3 regions of the Aerococcus sp. 150760013-2 genome follow, and region 2 is predicted to be linked to each of the others. Evidence: riboswitches for the same ligand, from Rfam matches in the RefSeq annotation. Region 2 holds a riboswitch; each other region holds the start of a gene.

The links. Region 2 has a riboswitch for thiamine pyrophosphate ahead of thiT (energy-coupled thiamine transporter ThiT). Riboswitches for the same ligand answer to the same signal wherever they lie in the genome.
Region 1: it holds a riboswitch for thiamine pyrophosphate, as region 2 does, so the genes downstream of both, ACUW85_RS05740 (ECF transporter S component) here and thiT (energy-coupled thiamine transporter ThiT) in region 2, are expected to answer to the same signal.
Region 3: it holds a riboswitch for thiamine pyrophosphate, as region 2 does, so the genes downstream of both, ACUW85_RS02900 (hydroxyethylthiazole kinase) here and thiT (energy-coupled thiamine transporter ThiT) in region 2, are expected to answer to the same signal.

Annotation. Positions count from the first base shown of each region.
Region 1 covers NZ_JBSEYI010000008.1:58,218-65,022, forward strand. Annotated here, with positions in the region: partial or broken gene ACUW85_RS05725 (IS1380 family transposase) at 59-1,378, shown strand; partial or broken gene ACUW85_RS05730 (IS5/IS1182 family transposase) at 1,586-1,750, opposite strand; gene ACUW85_RS05735 (YsnF/AvaK domain-containing protein) at 1,954-2,865, shown strand; TPP riboswitch at 3,743-3,831, shown strand; gene ACUW85_RS05740 (ECF transporter S component) at 3,959-4,525, shown strand; gene ACUW85_RS05745 (ABC transporter ATP-binding protein) at 4,522-5,877, shown strand; gene ACUW85_RS05750 (energy-coupling factor transporter transmembrane component T family protein) at 5,884-6,546, shown strand; gene tenA (thiaminase II) at 6,546-6,805, shown strand, end outside.
Region 2 covers NZ_JBSEYI010000005.1:50,985-57,789, reverse strand. Annotated here, with positions in the region: gene ACUW85_RS03705 (hydroxymethylglutaryl-CoA reductase, degradative) at 1-647, opposite strand, end outside; gene ACUW85_RS03700 (iron-sulfur cluster biosynthesis family protein) at 715-1,038, opposite strand; TPP riboswitch at 1,247-1,343, shown strand; gene thiT (energy-coupled thiamine transporter ThiT) at 1,491-2,054, shown strand; gene ACUW85_RS03690 (50S ribosomal protein L25) at 2,669-3,304, opposite strand; gene thrC (threonine synthase) at 3,571-5,055, shown strand; gene coaBC (bifunctional phosphopantothenoylcysteine decarboxylase/phosphopantothenate--cysteine ligase CoaBC) at 5,080-6,291, shown strand; gene def (peptide deformylase) at 6,363-6,805, opposite strand, start outside.
Region 3 covers NZ_JBSEYI010000004.1:33,336-40,140, reverse strand. Annotated here, with positions in the region: gene ACUW85_RS02930 (alpha/beta hydrolase) at 1-110, opposite strand, end outside; gene ACUW85_RS02925 (DNA/RNA non-specific endonuclease) at 222-1,583, opposite strand; gene ACUW85_RS02920 (winged helix-turn-helix transcriptional regulator) at 1,813-2,166, shown strand; gene ACUW85_RS02915 (NADPH-dependent F420 reductase) at 2,324-2,893, shown strand; gene ACUW85_RS02910 (YkvA family protein) at 3,177-3,464, opposite strand; gene ACUW85_RS02905 (GNAT family N-acetyltransferase) at 3,539-4,036, opposite strand; TPP riboswitch at 4,271-4,361, shown strand; gene ACUW85_RS02900 (hydroxyethylthiazole kinase) at 4,547-5,386, shown strand; gene thiE (thiamine phosphate synthase) at 5,386-6,012, shown strand; gene thiD (bifunctional hydroxymethylpyrimidine kinase/phosphomethylpyrimidine kinase) at 6,013-6,805, shown strand, end outside.

The DNA of each region.
Region 1 (6,805 bases), on a different contig from region 2:
AGAACCCCTTTCTGATATGGTTAATTCACTACAACCAACCAAAAGAAAGGGGCTCTCAATGGTTACTTTACAAGAAAATGTAGCGAAATTCAATAATAATTTAATTGTTACTTATGACGGTGGTCAATTATCGAGTGATTCTGGCTTAGTGCTGGTTGATGAACTGATGGATGCTCTTCAATTTACGCAACTCTCTGAAAAAGTCGTGAAATTTAAGGATAACCGCAAATATTGGACACACACGAACCCCAAGGTTCTAAAGCAATTGATCCTTCAGATTATAGCGGGTTATCCTACGGATTCTTCTGCAAACATTTTGCGCCATGATCCAGTTTTACAGACACTTTCACCCGACGAGCCATTGGCTTCTCTGTCGTCTATTTCACGTTTCTTTGATCGCGTCACCTTAGACACAATCAGTACATTGCAGTGACTCAATCAATCTTTAATCGACAAAGCTCGTCTGGTGCGAAACGATACGAACTTGATTATTGATTTGGATTCCACTCATTCAGATACATTCGGCAGTCAAGAACAAACCGCCTACAACGCTCATTATGGAACGAATGGCTATCATCCTTTAGTCGCCTTCGATGGGCTAACCGGTGATTTTTTAAAAGCAAAACTTCGTTCAGGTAATCAATACACCTCCAACGGAGTGAAGGGATTTCTTGAACCATTATGGGAACATTATAACCAAGCCATTCCAACCACCGATATTTTTGTCCGTGGAGACAGTGGATTCGCAACACCAGCTATTTATGACTTATGTGATACCTTCAAAAATCATTACGTCATCCGGCTTAAAGCCAATCGAAACTTATACCGCTTAGCGGAAGAATTTGTATATTATGATAATAATCATCCATGGGATGAGAAAGAAGTCTATTATCATTCGGTTTCCTATCAAGCAAACTCTTGGACGAAGCCTCGGCGCGTCTGCATACGTTCAACGCGAGAGGTAGACGAGTTACTGTTTAATCACGCTTTCATTGTCACAAATTTCTCTGAAAATATCTCAGCGAAGAGAGTGTTTGAAACGTACAATAAAAGAGGGACCATGGAAAACTATATAAAAGAAGCCAAAAACAACTTCTTTTTCGATAAAACGGACAGTCCCCACTTCCTTGAAAACGAAGCAGGCATGATGATTAGTTTACTGGCGTATAATCTGGTGAACTTCTTGCGGACCATCTGCTTTGATTCAAAATGGAAAGGACTCCAAGTGAATACGATCCGGCTTCGGTTATTCAAAATGGCGGGGGAGCTCGTCCGTACGGCGAGACAACTGTACTTGAAACTTTCCAGTTCCCATGTTTACCAAGCCGAGTTCTATCATACATTCAGGCGAATCCAATGGATTCGACAATATATCTAATCAGTCATCATTTTTAAAAATCTGAATTGTGCCCAGGGGGAAGTGTGTCCAAATTCCAGTTTATAGACTGGAAAAGCTCAAAATTTCGTTTGGAATCTAAAAAATTAAAACGAACAATATGTAAAATAGAAAAAACTACGAAAATTATAGAACTTAAAAACTAAAAATCGCCTCAAAAATTAGAGGTATGAATTATTCAGGAGTGATATAATAGTTTAATTGTTTCAAATGATATTGATGTTCTTCACTTTTTAAAGTGATGGAATAGGTTTTTTCTTTCGCGTTGTTGTAACAGCCGTTTCGTAAGGGGCATTGTTTACATTTTTCTACATCAAAGTAATAAGTCATGCTCTGATTCCTGTCTTTATTTTTCTTTTTATCAAATTAAGCTAGATATAATTTCATCCAAAATAGCTAATAAATAAAAGGATTATTACTATAAGCATGCTCTTAATAATATCCTTTTTAGAAGTCCTATCAATTGACAGCGCTTTCATATTACATTAAAATATGAATAGTGGAAGGAAGTGCTTTAACACTTTCTATTGGTTAAAAGATAAGAGGAGGAAGTTAAAATGGAAAGAGATTCATATACGGTTATAGGTAAGTACCGTGATCCGGCAGAAGTAAGAGTGACATTAAAAAGATTAGAACGTGAAGGCTATGCTAGAAATGACATTGCACTCTATTCTAATCGTGCGAATTTTAATCAATTCGAAGATACATTGGGCGTAGATATGCGAACTGCAGATGAAGTTTCCTCAACAAGAGGTGATGAAGACCGTTCATTCTGGGATGAAATAAAAGATATGTTTACAATGGACGATGATTATGGTGTAGAGACGACACAAGACGACTTTATAACTCCTTATAGAGAAGACATTCAAGATGGTTATACTGTAATTGCTGTTCGTAACTATCGTGGAGATACTGAAATACACAGTGAAATGGCCGATACGAATGTTACACCATTAGAGAGTGATTTACCTGAAGTGGACACCACCGTTGGAATGGATCGAGAAGTTCAAGACACCACTGAGATGACAGAAAACGAAACGATTCAATTAAAAGAAGAACGTCTACATGTCGGTAAAGAGGAAGTCCAAACCGGTGAAGTACATGTGACGAAAAAGACCGTCCATGATACGGAAACAATTGAAGTGCCTGTCGAGCGTGAAGAAGTGGTGATTGAAAGAAGAGCTGTTCACGATGGTGAAGTAGACATAACGGATACAACTTTTGACGATGAAACAGAATCTATCACTATCCCAGTTCATGAGGAAAAAGTAGTCGTCGATAAAGACACGGTTGTAACAGAAGAAATTGAAATCAAAAAAGAACATGAAGAAGATGTCGAACATGTCTCTGAAGATATTCGTAGAGAAGAAATTGATATTGAATCAAGTGGCAATGTACGAAGAACAGATACCACTTTGGACGATGAGACAATCGATTTGGAAGATCCAGATAGACCAGATCGTATCTAATAAATGTGCTGTAATTAAGAAACACACCCTTTCAACTTCTTAAAGTTGAGAGGGTGTGTTTCTTTAGCACCATCACCAAAACATTCTTAGCTTTTAATTTCAATACTTTATTTTATGGTCTACGCACGTATTTCTTCTGCAGAATGTTTCGTTAATCTAGCACCCATCCGGCCACCCAGTGATGAAACAATCGCCATGGGAATATGAGCAATGAATAATCCAAAACATATCTAAATACATTTTAAATGCTATCTACGTTCCAAACGAAGTGAATATCATTCCCAGCTAATGGCTTACAGGCTAATGGCTTTTAGTTTGGGTAAAATAAACATCTTCTAAACATAGTAGGTATTTATTTTAAATTAATTTTTTTAGAAGCTTTCTAGGATCATCAACAATTGTAAAGTTACCACCTTTAGAGGAACCATCCAAAGGTCTAGGATTATTGAAATCATAAATATAATCTTCTTCGCTAGCATCTACTATCGTTAGCGTGCCAAACTCATCTCTAACAACATTATATTTTTGACCTTTTGTAAGTGAATCTACACCAAATGATTCACCGGTGTACAGAACTCGACCAATATACTCTAAGGGAATAGTCTTATTGAGTTCGCTCTGAAATAAATCAATCTTCTTAATCTCTTTCGCTCCTTCGTCATACTGTATCTAAGTTCTATTATATCCAAATTGATAGACGGATATATCCGCTACTTTTACTTCCTTGATATTTCTAATAAAGTAAGAAAATCATAAAAAATGATGCATGGTTATATGCATTATACTGCTATTTTCTGTTGTAATTGAAAAACATTATATAAATTGCCACTTTCATTTTCTAGATCGATGTGTTAGTATCGGAGATACATTCATATAGTAGTGACATTTGGGGTGCCGAAAGCTGAGATTATACCCATTGAACCTGACACAGTTAATACTGGCGAAGGGAAATGTAAAAATGTTTATGATACGGAAACTATCGGACCAAGTGTGTCTGGATAGTTTATTAAAGTGTTTAAAACAAGAAGCGAATTCGCCTTTGCTCACCCCTTATGCCTCTATTTTTAAAAATATAGGAAAAGGGGTTTTTTTGATGGAAAAATTTAAATGGGCATTGCCCGACGTCATCTTTTTAGCATTTCTAGCTTTCTTATTTGGAGCTGTATTTATGGGGGCAGGTGTCCTATATGCCGTTTTAGTGTCCCTATTAACACCGTTTGGTTTAACGCCATTTGCCAATGAAATCTTATTTGGTATGTGGACGATTGCGGCGCCAGTGGCGGGTATGTTGATTCCGAAAGTAGGCAGTGCCTTGTTAGGTGAGGTCTTTGCCGCCCTTGCCGAGATGCTATATGGGTCATATTTTGGGGCTGGTGTTTTACTTTCTGGCTTAATTCAAGGACTGGGTACTGAAGCGGGCTTCCTTGTTACCAAATACGAACGCTATGATACGACTACTTTAGTTTATGGTGCCATTGGGACAACGGTATTTAGTTTTGCCTTTGAATTCTTCAAATTTGGCTACGCGACTTATGGCCTTGGTTTGGTCGTGGCTTTATTCTTAGTTCGTCTGATTTCAGTGACATTTTTCGGTGTCTTTCTAACAAAACAAATCGTTAGCTTATTCAACAGAGTACAAGCCAAAGGAATTGCCCAATGAGCGCCTTAGTACAAATCAGTGACTTGACCGTCCGGAAAAATGAGACCGTCATCCTAGACAGGATTTCTTGTGATTGGCAGCTAGGCGATTTTATCTTACTGACAGGTGATAGTGGTAGCGGGAAAAGCACCTTCATCCATACCATAGCTGGCTTCAATGGTGCAAGTTTTCAAGGGAATGTTGTAATGGATGGCCAGCGGATGTCAGACTATACTATTCCAGAAAAAGCTCAGAAAATCGGGTTGATGTTTCAAAATCCGGGTCAACAATTTACCATGCGAACCCTGGAACGAGAATGCTTCTTTGCCTTAGAAAATTGCGGTCTACCTTATGATCAGGCCAAAGTACGCTTAAATCAAGCGGTTGACGATTTGGGTATCAGACATTTATTAGAGCAAGACTTGATGACCCTGTCAGGTGGGGAGAAGCAGCGGGCGGCCTTGGCCATCTTGATTGCAGTCAATCCACCAGTTTTCTTTTTAGACGAACCCTTTGCATCAATTGACCCAGCCTCTAGACTTTTCTTGATTAACATGTTGGCGAAATTAAGACAGCAAGGCAAGTTGATTATGGTGGTAGACCATGAGTTGACTGACTATAAGGGGCTAATCAACCGATTCTTTATCATGCGAGACGGCCAACTTTCTGAAGCAGATGTAGCCACCTTGCCGGAAAAAGCGCCTATTCCATTGTTGACTAGTGGTCAAGCTAGCAGGGAATCAGCTTTCACCCTGGATAATATTGCTATCAAACAAGGCGATAGAACCTTGCTTCACCAAGAAAAATTTACTTTTCAAAAGGGTGTATCCACCCTAACTGGCGATAATGGGGCGGGGAAATCGACTTTATTAAAGGCCATGGCGCAGTTACACCCTTACAAGGGCAAGATGCGGTTTCAGGACCGGATACTTTCAAGGTTTTGGGGCAAGAAAAGCTTATACGAATCACTCACCTTGGCTGTTCAAGATGCAGCCCAACAATTTGTGACGTTGGAAGTAGCGAGTGAGTTACGGTTTCCAAATGAAGATGCTGGTGAAATTCGTGACCGACAGATGCAGGCACTTGAAGACTTGCATATCAGCCACGTTTTAGACCGAAGTTTATATCATTTAAGCGAGGGGCAGAAGAAGATGGTGCAATTAATCGCCTTGTTGAGTCTAGACCACCAGTTTTTAATGCTGGATGAGCCTTTTGCGGGTTTGGACCTGAAAGCCAGTGATTACTTTGCGGATTGGATTGAAGACAAGAAAAGAGATACGGATTTCTTGATTGTGTCTCATCGCCTTGGTCCGCTGGAAAGTGTAAGTGATCATCATATTCACTTGTCCAATCAAGTGCTGAAGGAGGTTTGATAATTGATGGAAGAGAAGAAAACAGCGATTCCAGCTATTCTGGCCTTGGTATTCTTGTTCACGATTGAAATATCTTTTACCTATTCGGTTTGGCTGAATATTTATGTCTTATTGATGGTTGTGACCTACTTAGCTGTTAAAAAACGGTTTGGCGTACTGGTATTTTTGTTAGCCCTACCTTTTATTCCTGCCATCACCACTTTTTGGTCGGTCTATATCCAAGGAAGTGGCCTAGATGACGCTTGGGTATTATTCACTAGAACCTATGCCTTTGCGGCTTTAGGAATAGGATTTATGGTTGCCGTTGATTTACAAGACTGCTTACTAATTTTTGAACAGTATAAAGTACCGGCTATTTTTATCTATGGATTGTTGGTTGTGATACATGCTGTGCCTGAAATTCAAAGGGAAATCAAGAGTATGCATGATGCCAGTTTATTAAGGGGGAAGAAATTATATCCATGGTCATCTCTCTATTATGTGAAAGTGATCTTTCTAGCCCTCAATTGGCGGGATCGGTACGCAGAAGCCATGTATTCTAGAGGTTTCTCTGAAGACCAGCCTCGCCACCAGTACCGTCATTGGAAAATGTCTACACCAGCTATTGTTTTATGCATGAGTTTAATTATCGTCGGCAATATGATTATGAGATTGGAGAATATGATTTAATGGAAAAAACTTTTACAGAAATCGCCCGCAGTCAAACGAGACCCTTTTGGGAGGGGAGTTTCAACCATCCTTTTATTTTGCAGCTACAAGATGGGACGTTACCTATTGAAAACTTCCGTTACTATTTGATCCAAGATGCTTATTATTTGCGTCACTTTTCAGCACTGTATAAGAAAGTCGCGGAAATTACTGAAGAGCCTGCATTAAAGACGCAGATGCTTGAAAATGCCGGCCATTTAGCGGAAGGTGAATTAGCGAT
Region 2 (6,805 bases):
CCATCAATATTCGCTATAAAATCCACCTGTCCAAGAATATGCGCCTTCAAAGCCTCCAGCATAGTATTCATCATATTGGCCCCCATCGCCTCCTGAGTGTCTATCGTTAGATACACAATGAAAAAAGAGGCACTACTATCGGTTGCTGGATAGTATTGACTACGGATGGACCGTGCGCCACCACCGCGCCCAACAATGGAAGGGTAGGCTGCATTAGCCACAATCAGTAAATCATCCGCAAATTCTGTCACATACGCTTCAAGGCGTAAGGCCTGCGCGTCATCTTCAAGTCCGGTAAAAGCAATTTGCCCACTCATCAAACGCTGGTTGACCTGGCTTTTAAAACCGCCTGCCTGCTGGATAATTTTACCGCCATTTGAAGCAGCCGCAATCACAGAAGGTTCCTCAGTCACCATAGGAATGTGGATTTCTTGATCGTTTATTAGAAAGTTTAAGGCCAAACCATAGGGAAGTCCGTAGGTTGAAAGGGCATTTTCAATCATATTATCAGCAATTTCAGTGGGTAAACCTTGGCCGTTTTTTAAAAATTCAGCTTGGTCACTAGTGATATGCTCTTGGTCCACTAAGACATCGATACGGTCTTGACGAGACTTTTTATAGTAGGATTTGAATGGATTTTCAGACATGATAACTCCTTTTTCAATAAAGAAACGGACCAGTATACCTAGCCCGCTTGGTTAAAAATAATATATATTATGACGCTTTTTGTAGGTAGATATTATCGTTCATTACATGACCATCAACGATTAAAATGAAAACTTGTCTAAAGTCATCGAAATCAATGCGGTTATCATGGCCTAAAAATTTTAAAGCACTCTTTCTTACGTGAACTTGGCCAATATGGGTTTCTAGTACCTCGTCGTAGGCGGAAAAATCCGTCTCATTGGTCCGCAAAACCAGGTCAACTTCCTGTTCATTAGAAATATGTAAATATTGTGTATCATTTAAACAAATATGTTCAAATTGTGATAATGATTGCAATTTATTGATCGCTTTATTCGAAAAAAATAGCTTCAAATTTCATCCCCCCATAGGCCTCAAAATAAAAGAATGCAAAAAATACGTTCTTAAGAATATATCATATTGATGATATTAATACAATAGTGTGGTTTTGATGAACCAGCGCTCAATTCTATTATACAATAAGTAAGAACGATTATAAAATGTTTGGGTTACCACTTGCTAAAGATGCAAGATTAGCATATACTAAAAGAAATAATATACTTGTGTGCACTAGGGGAGCTTTTGCTGAGATGTTTAAAAACAGACCCTCATAACTTGATCCGGTTTATACTGGCGAAAGGAAGTGTTCAATAGCCATTTGTTGGTGAATGATTTAATGCGTTAAATCGTTGAATACATTGAGAGGTCGTGTTTGTCACAATTGTGATAGATGCGATTTTTTTATTTGCTTTGATGATATTTCAAAATAGCTTTCAATGTGCTTACAAAGGAATGGAGAAGAAGAAATGAGATCAGTTAAGTTAAATGAAAATATCGAGGCTGCTATTGCAGCAGTAATTGCTTTTATAGTATCAATGATACCGATTGAAATTGGCCCAAGCTTTGGGGTCCAAATTTCACTAGCCATTATTTATATTGTAGCGTTTAGAAGAGGGATTCGTGCTGGTTTATTGTCAGGATTCTTGTTAGGACTGATTAAATTTATTTCTGGATTTGCCAGTATTTTAACACCAGTACAAGGTATCATAGAATATATATTTGCCTTTGCCTTAGCTGGATTAGCGGGTATTTTTGCCCTACAAATCCAAGAAGCAGCAAAGAATAACCATGAAAAAAACTTATTCCTATATGTAGGACTAGCAACTTTCATCGCCATATTTGCAGAATACTTTGTCCACTTCCTAGCCGGTGTAGCTTTTTGGGGCCAATTCGCACCAGAAGGCATGAGCCCATGGGTATACTCAGGTGTAATGAACGCCATGTCAGGACTTGCGACATGGGGCGCGTGCTATGCTATTTCTTACCTACTAATCAAAACCAATAAGAAAATTATCCTAGTTGAAAAATAAATATCCGCAAGCAAAACAGGGCCGTGACGTAGAAATCACGCCCTGTTTTTTGATGCATGTAGTTATTTGGTTAATGACGTAAATTCTTTGAAAATGTGCAGTGCAAATGCAAAACTTTGGTAATTATTGTTCTTAAATAATGCGTTACGTAGCGTTATCAATCTTGTGTTGAATAGCGGAGTAGCGTACGAGTGGTTTGACACTGTTTTTGAGAGCGAATGGATAGAATTATTAAATCGAATTAATATATTGACGGTAAAATGACTTGAAATAATATCCTTAGGGAGTGCAGAGTAAGGCAACGTTTCATGTAACCCCTAATTGTCCAAAATAAACTAGATTTTTCAAAATGATCTACAGTTAAAAGAAATTTTAAGTACAGTTTTTTCGAATAGCATTCCCGATATAGGTTGAAACTTACCTGGCATGCCGTCGCAGTGAAGTAGGATAGTCAGCCAAGCCCTTAGACTAAGGCTAAGGACTTGGCCCCGATGGATTTAAGGGCATGACAGGTAAAGTGAAAGCCGAAGAATTTCTAATTTTTAAAGAAAACAAAAAACCAGAGTGAAATAAATCACTCCGGTTCTTATGTAATGAAAGGAATTGAAAAAATATTAGTTTTCAGTATCTTCTACAATTTGGCCTTCTTTTTCATCGATTAATTCTGGTTCAGCAACCTCTGCATCTGGGTCAACTTCTTCTGGCTCTTCAACTGGAGCAGAAATAGCTACAACAACCTCTTCAGCATCTGTTACTAATTCAATATCGCTAGCAAGTTTTAAGTCACCAGCAGTTACTGAGTCACCAATAGCTAAGCCTGTAACGTCAACTTCAACTGAATCTGGCGCAGTTGCTGGGTCAGCAACAACGTTAATTTCAAGTGTTGTCGTAGAAGCTACACCTTCTTGATCTGCTAAAGCATCTTCGTTAACAATAACGATAGATAATGGCATTTCAAGTTTTTGGCCTTTTTTGATTGCTTGTAAAGAAATGTTGTAGATAGTTGGTTTCAACGCTGATTGTGAAATTTCACGTACGTAAACTGTATGTGTCTTACCATCTAACTCTAAATCAAATACTGAGTTAAGACCTAATTCACGACGAATTTGTTCTACATCAGATACTGACAATGAGATGTTAACTGGATCTAAGTCACTTGCGTACACAACGCCGGGAACTAAGTCTTCTTTACGTAATTGTTTAGCTGCTGAAGTACCAGCGCCATCACGTTTTTGAGCTGTAAATTTCATTCGAATACCTCCTGAGTATATACGTTTGTATTTACGTTTCCTACAATTTAAAAATTTAGAAACACACTTAATGTTAACATATATGAGTAATAAAATCTATTTTAAGCTATAAACATGCAATAATTCATTTGGATTGTCTAATAAGAGAATTATGAGAAAAGTAGCCCACACTGCCATAAAGGGACCTTCTGTGGTAAAATGAAGCAAATATAAAGAGTGACTGGTATGGATAAAAAGGGTAAAACGAGTCGCTTAGGAGGAATATGATGCAATTTAAAAGTACACGTAACCAGGATAATATCGTGACAGCTTCACAAGCCATTGTTCAAGGATTGGCAACTGATGGCGGGCTTTACGTCCCAACAGAATGGCCTAGCATTGACCTTGATTGGTCTGAATTAAAAGAGATGACCTACCAAGAATTGGCTTATTTTGTTATGTCTATCTTTTTTGATGACTTTTCTGAAGCAGATTTAAAAGCTTGTATTGATGGTGCTTACGATGAAAAATTCGATACAGATGTAATTGCGCCATTAGCAAAAGTTGGCGAAGACTACTATTTAGAATTATTCCATGGTCCAACGATTGCCTTTAAAGACCTAGCGCTACAAATCTTACCTCATTTAATGAAAAAATCAGCTGAAATGAATGCCAACGACAAAGAGATTGCCATTTTGACAGCTACTTCAGGCGACACTGGTAAGGCAGCAATGGCTGGATTCGCAGATGTACCAGGTACAAAAATTATTGTCTTCTACCCGCAAGGTGGGGTTTCTACCATTCAAGAAAAACAAATGGTAACACAAAAAGGGGGCAACACATTTGTGGTGGCAATTGAAGGGAACTTTGATGATGCGCAAACAGAAGTAAAACGCTTATTTAACGATGAAGCTTTACGCGCTGATTTAGCGGCAGAAAACATCCAATTCTCATCAGCGAACTCAATGAATATCGGGCGCTTAATTCCGCAAGTGGTGTACTACTTCTACGCATATGCCCAATTAGTGAAACACGAAGAAATTGAAGCGGGCAGTCCGGTCAACTTTGTGGTCCCAACAGGAAACTTCGGGGACATCTTAGCTGGTTACTATGCACAAAAATTAGGCCTACCAGTTGGTAAATTGGTTTGTGCTTCAAACGATAACACTGTCTTATACGACTTCTTCAACACAGGCGTTTACGACAAAAACCGTGAGTTCAAGTTAACTATTTCGCCATCAATGGACATCTTAGTTTCAAGTAACTTCGAACGGATGTTATTCCACGCTTTAGGGGATGACGTGGCCCAATTGTCAGGCTTGATGAATGACCTAGATCAAAAAGGGCGGTACGAATTCCCAGCTGAACTGAGCGAGAAATTTGCATCCTTCCTTGGCGAATTTGCCGACGAGGACCAAACTAAAGCTGAAATTGACCGCGTATACCAAGAATACGATTATTTAATGGATCCGCATACTGGTGTTGCATCAGCGAGTCTACAAAAATTGAAAGCCAAAGATGCCCTAAGTGGACCGAGCGTTGTTGTGTCAACAGCTAGCCCATACAAGTTCCCGCAAGCTGTTTTGACAGCTATTGGACAAGGTGTTGAAAATGCGACTGACGATGAATTGGTAGCCAACATTAAATCTGCAGGAAACCGCGATTATCCAAATGCCATCAAAGAAATCCAAATTGCTGAAGTACGCCACAACCGTGTGTCGACTGTAGCGGATATGAAGGAAACAGTTGTGGGTATTTTAACTAGAGAATAAGTCAATTGGAAAGTGTAGGAGACCATGCTTAAAGGATTAAATTTAACAGTCGTTGTCACAGGCGGCATCGCAGCGTATAAAATCCCAGATTTTGTCCGTACCCTCATTAAAGCAGGGGCTAATGTGCGCGTTGCCTTGACACCGTCTGCCAAGCAATTTGTCACACCATATACCTTTGAAGTCCTAACCAAATATCCACCATTAGTTGAAGGTGTCCACTGCCCGGATACCGTGGCCCATATCGCTTTAGCCGATTGGACTGACTACGCCATCGTTATGCCAGCAACCGCCAATACAATTGGGAAATTTGCCAATGGCATTGCGGATAACGAAGCATTGTCCATGATGTTGGCGCTCAATTCGCCACTTTTATTTATCCCGGCGATGAACGAGAAAATGTGGGCCAACAAGGCTACTCAACGTAACATAAGCCAACTCCGTTTAGACGGCCACATTGTGGTTGAACCAGATACCGGCTTCCTAGCTGAAGGTTACGAGGGGAAAGGTCGGATGCCAGCACCTGAAGCTGTATTCCAAGCCCTATTAGCCTATATTGCCATCGATAAGCAGGGGCAAACTCTTGATTTAACCGGGCATAAACTACTGGTATCAGCTGGCGGGACTACAGAGAAATTAGACCCCGTCCGATTCTTGACCAACCGTTCTTCTGGCAAAATGGGTTTGGCTATCGCCAATGCGGCCGCACTAGCTGGCGGACAAGTGACCCTAGTCCGTACTGACCACGCTAAAAATCTGCCTGTTCTACCCGGCATAGAAGTGGTCACCATCGAATCAGCTCAAGAATTGTATGACACCATGCACAAACATGTCACAGACAAGGATATTGTTATCATGTCTGCCGCTGTATCTGACTATCGATCTGCCCATCCAGCTGATCAAAAAATGAAAAAAGACCAGCTATCTAATCAAGATGGGTTGACCATTCAATTGGCCGAAAATCCTGATATTTTAGCTAGTTTGCCTAAAGAAGGCCATTATACAGTGGGTTTTGCAGCTGAAACTCAAAAGGTGATTGAATATGGCCGCAACAAATTATTTAAAAAAGGGGTCGACATGATTGTCGCTAATGACGTTTCAGACCAAACAATTGGCTTCAATACAGATGACAACCAAGTGACTTTAATCACTAAAGATAGTGAACGACCTTTAGAAAGACAAAGTAAAATCGGTGTAGCAGTTGAATTGTTAGCCCGTATACAAGATGAAATCAAATAACGCAAAAAAATGATGCCGGAATTAAAATCCGACATCATTTTTTTATATATACATAAGTAATTAAACTTAAATTACTCGTCGCCTAACAAGTTGGTATGCTCGTCAAGGGCGAATGGTGTTTCTTCACTGATGTGATCGTAGAACATGATCCCATTTAAGTGGTCAATTTCATGTTGCAATACGATGGCTGGGTAGCCAGAGAAACGTTTCTTATATTCGTTACCGTCAATATCGTTGTAAGTAACTGTAATGCGGGCGTGACGAGGGACATAACCTGGTACGTCGCGGTCAACGGATAAACAACCTTCACCTTCGCGAAGACAAACACCTTCAACAGAGTGGCTGACAACGCGTGGGTTTAGGAATACACCGTTTAATAGTGGCTCGGCATTTTCTGGATCCATTAAGTCTGGTACTAATAGGGCAGTCATTTGAATAGATACATCTAATTGTGGCGCAGCAATCCCAACACCACCACGTAAACCATATTTTTCAGCTAATTCTTCATCTTGGC
Region 3 (6,805 bases), on a different contig from region 2:
GGATTTGAAGCAATTGTAGCGTACTGTTGAGTGAGTTGACCACCTGCAGAATCGCCCAATAAAAATAAATTGTCTAAATCAATGTAGTATTCTTCGCTATTTGCAGTCATCCATTCAGACAGCGAAGACTAAGCTTAATCATTACAATAATAAAAGACGAAATGCACTTTTCTTGAAGCGCATTTCGTCTTTTTTCGCGTATATACAACTTGTAGGGCGGATTACTCACCAACCATACCATCGCCGTCACGGTCGTCCATATATGGATACAACCAATGGTCTGAATAAATAGGCATTGAAAATCCTGCTGCTTTGGCTTCTTTAATGGTTACCTGACCGTTGCCATTGGCATCAACCGAACTGACATCACCGCCGGAAGCGGGCGCTGTGGTAGCGGGTGCACTTTCGGCTGCAGGGGCAGTTTCAGAAACGGTTGAAGATTGGTTTAAGTTTGGTAATGATTCATCTTGTGTTGGGCCTTCAGGTCCTACTGATGAGCCGTCTGCATAGTTGATTTCAACGTCTGGTTGGATGTTTGGTACATAGATATTGAATTGGATAGTCGCCCCGTTATCTTCAATAGAGAAACCTTCCATGTAAACACCGGATGCCAGTAGGTTATCCCCTTCGAATGCTGGTGTAATGCGGTAGCGGACATGGTTTTCTGTTTGCTCAATATAGTTAGCCACAAAGTTTTCAAATGGCAACATCCCTTCAGTATTAAACCATCTAGTCCCAGTCATCAAGTTGCGGGCATTGGCATCTTCACCAGTTAGTTGGTGGCCAATCAAATGAGATCGGTTATACAACCAACCACCTGAAACGTTGGCATACTTAGCTTGTTGCCAGCCAGTGGGTTTGATATCTGAAATATCACCACGTTCTGTAGTAGGCATCAGTTCGACTCCGAGGACAGCGTTTGCGGCGGTTACCCGACCTAAACTATCCAGTTCACCATATGATTCGTAGGCTTCAGTCGATGTAATATCCGCATTTGTAAAGTAAGGGATATTATCGTTAATTTCTATATAAGTTTGCCCAACTGGTACTGTACGTACTTTTGTGAATTCAGCGCTTGCTTGGCTGGCAATTTCACTTTCGGCTTTTGCTTTAGATTCAGTTGCTGCCTTTTCTTTAGACTCTGATTCAGCACGTTTCATAGAAGAGGCTTGGCGTGCACTTGATTCAGCGGCTAATTTTTTGTCATAAGATTCCTTGGAGGATTTTTGTGACGCATCTTTAGCGGACTTAGCAGCCGCTTCTTCGGCCGCTGATTCAGAAGCCTCATCGGAATCCTTATCAGAAGCTTGATCTGAGGTTATGACTTGTTCTTGTGGTTGAAGGTCAGTTTGATCGGCTTCGGTTTCACCTGTGTCTATTGAAAAGATGACAATCGTACCGATTAATGCAGCTGCTGAGGCAATCAAGCTGTTTCTCAACCATTGATTATTTGGCTTAATCTTGTAGAAAAACAAGGCCAGAATAGGCGCAACAACTAAAATGAATGGTGATAACAAGATAAATATTATCAGTAAAGCCAAGTAAGCCAACAAACGTAACCAGTTAATATTCTTTTTCTTCATTATTTATATTTCTCCCAAAAGTATCTATTCTTTCCCATATTGCCTAACATTATATCGGCCGTCATTCTAAACTGCAATGATTATCGTTCTTTTATTTACAAAATGTAAAATAGATAAAATTATTTCTCGTCAAGAGTTTACAAAATCAATGTCTGTAGTCTTTTTACAATAATCATCAGGCAAATTTCTGGTATGATACTTGTAATAGAAAGTCGATTGAGGTGAAATCATGTTAGCGAAAGAAGAATTACCGGTATGTCCAGTAGCGACAACGGTCGATTTAATTGGGAATAAATGGAAGGTTTTAATTATTCGAGAATTATTAAAGGGAACTTACCGTTTCAATGAACTGCACCGGTCTATTGAAGGAATCAGTCAGAAAGTCTTGACGGAAAACCTGCGCAAGTTGGAGTCAGACGGGATTATCCAGCGGACCGTCTATGCAGAAGTGCCGCCGAGAGTGGAGTATTCCTTGAGTGAATTGGGGGATACTTTAAGACCTATTATTGAAGTGATGCGTGCCTGGGGGAACGATTATTTGAACGGTAACCTGCCTGGAATTGAAAATACAGAAAAAAATTAAAAACTTTTTTGCTGGCAATGCCTTGGTATCTGTCATTACTTACCAATAAGTAAGTAGCTAAGGAAAAAGTGCCTACTTTTAGTAAGTGGATTTTCATGGTTAAATATACCTATCAACAAGTAACCAATAAACTTACAAATGAAAGAGGTATATAAACATGGCAAATATTACAGTATTCGGTAAAGGTAACATGGGTTCAGCAATCGGTGGCTTATTCCAAGAAGCAGGAAACGACGTCGCTTACATCGGTTCTCAAGACGGTAAACAAGCATTAGGCGACATTGTTGTATTGGCAGTGCCTTACGCAGCAGTAGATGGCATCATCTCTAACTACGTTGACGAATTAGCAGGCAAAATCATCGTTGATATCACTAACCCAGTAAATTTCGACACTTTCGATGGTTTAGTTGTGCCAGCTGACTCCTCAGCAGCCCAAGAAATCCAAGCAAAAGTAAGTGGTGCGAAAGTTATCAAAGCTTTCAACACAAACTTTGGGACTACATTAGCTTCTAAACAAGTTGGCGACAATACGACAACAGTTTTAGCAGCTGGTGAAGCAGACGCTAAAGCAACCTTCAAAGATGCATTAGAAGGTAGTGGCTTGAACTTTGTAGACGCAGGTGAATTATCACGTGCTCGTGAATTAGAAGCAATCGGCTTCCTACAAATCACATTAGCAGCCCGCGAAGAAATCGCGTGGACAGCAGGATTTGCAGTAGTTAAATAAGGCGAGTGGTGAGAAAAGTCGTTTAGACTCGATGGGCTGGACCAAAAGTCGAACAATTACTGTCAAGTAATTGGCGTATTTTGGGAAGCATTGGAAGAGTTTGACTTTTCAAGCCGATATTTAGACTGGAATTAGTTATAAAAATATTATAGATTTAACACAACCACCAACGACTCAGTTAATACTAGCTTGTTGGTGGTTTTTATTTTGCCACATCCACAAAAAATAAGCCGTAACACCCGGGGTAGTGGGTTTCACGGCTTTTAGGGGTAGGTATTTTAATCTAGTTGATCACTTTATTTGGATCAAAGTCGGTGTGTGTATTGGCTGTTTGCGTAGATTGTTTTTCATTGTAATTATCTAATAAGGACATGGCAATCGTCGTCAAGACACCAATTACAGCTGCGTCATCCACAAATCCCAAGGGACCGAAGATATCTGGTAAGACATCAGCTGGTAAGACGGTATAAGCGAGTGCTAATCCAGTAATCGCCTTGATGTAGGTAGGTGTTTCCTTATTAAATAAGGCTTTGGCGAACTTGCCCAAGGTCATTTTTGATGTTTGTTTCATTGCGTACATCATCCTTTCTCATGTCTATATATTAAATGGAAAAGGGATTTGATGTATCCGTCCTAAGACCTAATTTAGAGATTTGTCTTCGTTAGGTCTAGATACATGATGTGCATGTCTACATAACGACCGTCTTTCACTTGGAAACCGCCTGGAATAGTTCCCACAATTTCAAAGCCAAATTTCTCGTAAGTATGGATAGCAGCCTTGTTTTCGGCCACAACCGCGTTAAATTGAATCCCTCTAAAACCGTGCATTTTAGCCGTTTCAATGGATTTTGCTACCAAGTCATTGATCAAACCTTGACCCCGGAAGGCTTTATTCACTGCGTAAGTCCCGTTGGCTATGTGACTTGCCCGACCTTCGTTATTTGCTTTAATCAGGTAGTAGCCAGCAATCTGATCATCCACCAACAAGACGTCAACTTGATTATAAGCAGCCAGTTTATTCTCAAATGCGGCACTTGAATAGAGGTCTAAACCTGGGAAGGCGACACCGTCCACCAAAATATCGTTCCATATTTCTCTAAGAACTTCCGTGTCGACTTGAGTGTAATTTTTAAAATTTTTCATACTTTTAGACCTCCAATAAATTTGTGTCGAATACTCACTATTATACCTATATCAATCACATGCTTACAATAGTGCGTAAACAAGAGCATTCATTAGAAGGACGATATGCCATCTATGGTTATGGTAGGTAAAGCATAAGACCTAAGGCTTTACTTTTTTAACTATCGTTCAAAAGTACCTCAAATTGAAAGGGTTGACATTCCTTTAAAAGATTGTTTGAATAGAGTTAATTCATAGAGACGTTTGGGGTGCTGTGACAGCTGAGAATATACCCATGGAACCTGATACAGTTAATACTGGCGAAGGAAAATGTAGTAAATATTGTCAAAAATATGATTCGTTTGGTTTTTTGCCTTGCTATCATTCATTTGGACACTATTTCCCCCCTTTTGTCGAATACTGACAGGAAAGGGGGCTTTTTTTGTTTTCCAAAAGGTGTCTAGATAATTGAACACCAATGATACTTCACCATATTGATTTAAAAGATGCGATATTGAAAGGATTTAAAAGATGACAATCGATTTGTATACATTGAAAGCTTTACCAACTTACGACAACCCCTTCCCATTAGCCAAAAGCCCGCTAATCCAGTGCTTAACCAATACCGTGACGGTGGAATCGGTGGCCAACGCCTTATTATATGTGGGGGCGGCACCAGTCATGGCAGACCAGGCAGCTGAGATGGAAGATTTCTTCAATCAAAACGATGGGGCCTTGATCAATATTGGGAGTTTATCGCCTGAAAAAATCCGCAACATTTTATTGGCTGCTAGAACAGCTGACGAAACAGACACGCCTTTCGTTCTGGATTTAGTGGGGGTTTCAGCCAGTCCCTTGCGTAACGACTTAGCCCAAGAAATCAGCGCATTCACACCAGATGTCATCAAAGGCAACTTGTCTGAAATGCGGGCTTTCTGTGGTTTAGGCTCAACTGGACGAGGTGTTGACGCAGGGGCCGATGACCAAAGTGAGGCGGCCTTAGTGGAATTGGGCCAAGCCATGCAAGAATGGGTGTCAGAGCATGTCGGTATAACTCTATTAGCAACAGGACCAGTAGACGTGGTCGCTGATGCGTCAGGCATTTACTACTTGAAGAATGGGGTAGAGAATCTTGGTCGCTTTACTGGGACTGGAGACATTGTCGGCGCCTTGATTACAGCCTTATTAGGAGCTGGTCAACCAGCCCTAGAAGCTGTCATTTTAGCGGTATCTTACTTCAATTTATGTGGTGAAAAAGCGGACGCAACAACACATGGTCTAGCCGATTTTAGACAAGCAACATTGAATAACCTGTCTCTATTGTTAGAAGACGATGAATGGGTAACAGGTATCAAGGGAGGTCAACTATAATGGATTACAGTTTATATCTAGTCACAGCAGGTTTTGATTACCAAGAAGACACCTTTTTACAAGTGGTTGAAGACGCAGTCAAGGCGGGGGTTACTTTGGTTCAATTCCGGGACAAAACGGCAACCAGCCGCGATGCTTACGCCTTAGCCCAAAAATTGAAAGCCATCACCGACCGATACGATGTACCCTTGATCATCAACGACCGGGTGGATTTAGCGCTAGCGATGGACGCAGCGGGTGTCCATATTGGCGACGACGAATTGCCGGTTGACGTGGTTCGGAAACTCATCGGACCAGACAAGATTTTAGGGGTCTCAACCAAAACCCTAGCGCGGGCAGAAGAAGCCTACCAACAAGGGGCGGACTATTTGGGTGTCGGGGCCATCTTCCCAACAACTACCAAGGATTCCAGCCTAGTAACAGTAGAAACTTTACAGACGATCAGCAGCCAAGTAGCTATCCCAGTTGTCGCAATTGGCGGCATTCAATTGGATAATATCAAAACATTAGCCGGTAGTGGGATTGCGGGGATTTCAGTAGTTTCTGAAATTATGTTGGCAGATTCGGTGACACAACGCGTAAGAGATTTAAAAGCTAAAGTAGCAGATATTTTGGAGGTGGACTAAATGGTAAATTCAACACCACAAGTAGTGACAATCGCTGGGTCTGACTCAGGTGGGGGCGCAGGGATTCAAGCCGACTTGAAAACTTTCCAAGCTCGCAAAGCCTTTGGTATGTCGATTGTGGTCGCCTTGACTGCGCAGAATACTTTAGGCGTCCAATCGGCCTTACCAGTACCCTTGGACTTTATCGATGCACAATTTGCCTCATTGAAAGCGGACTTCAGAATTGGCGCTGTCAAAACAGGCATGTTATTTAACGGTGCTTATGTAGAGAATGTGGTTAAAAATCTGAAAGAGGTAGACTTTGGACCTTTAATCGTTGACCCAGTCATGGTGGCTAAGGGTGGCCATCAATTGTTGGACCAAGACGCCGTCGACGCCATTCAAAACAAATTACTCCCTCTTGCGACCTTAGTCACACCAAATATTCCTGAAGCAGAAATCATCGCTGATATGACCATTGAATCAGAAACGGATATGTTGGCGGCGGGATTGAAGATACAAGGATATGGGGCTAAAAACGTGATTGTCAAAGGGGGCCATTCAAAAGCAGAACGGGCCAGAGACTTAGTTCTCTTTGAAAACCGGGAACAATTATGGCTGTCTAGTCCACGGGTCAATACAGAAAACACACACGGGACAGGGGATACCTTGTCTGCCGCAATTGCAGCCGAATTGGCTAAAGGAACTGACTTGAAGGACGCCATCATTATCGGCAAGCAGTTTATCCAGGGTGCTATCGCAGACGGAATCGACGTCGGCCATGGACACGGACCAACCAACCACTGGGCGGATT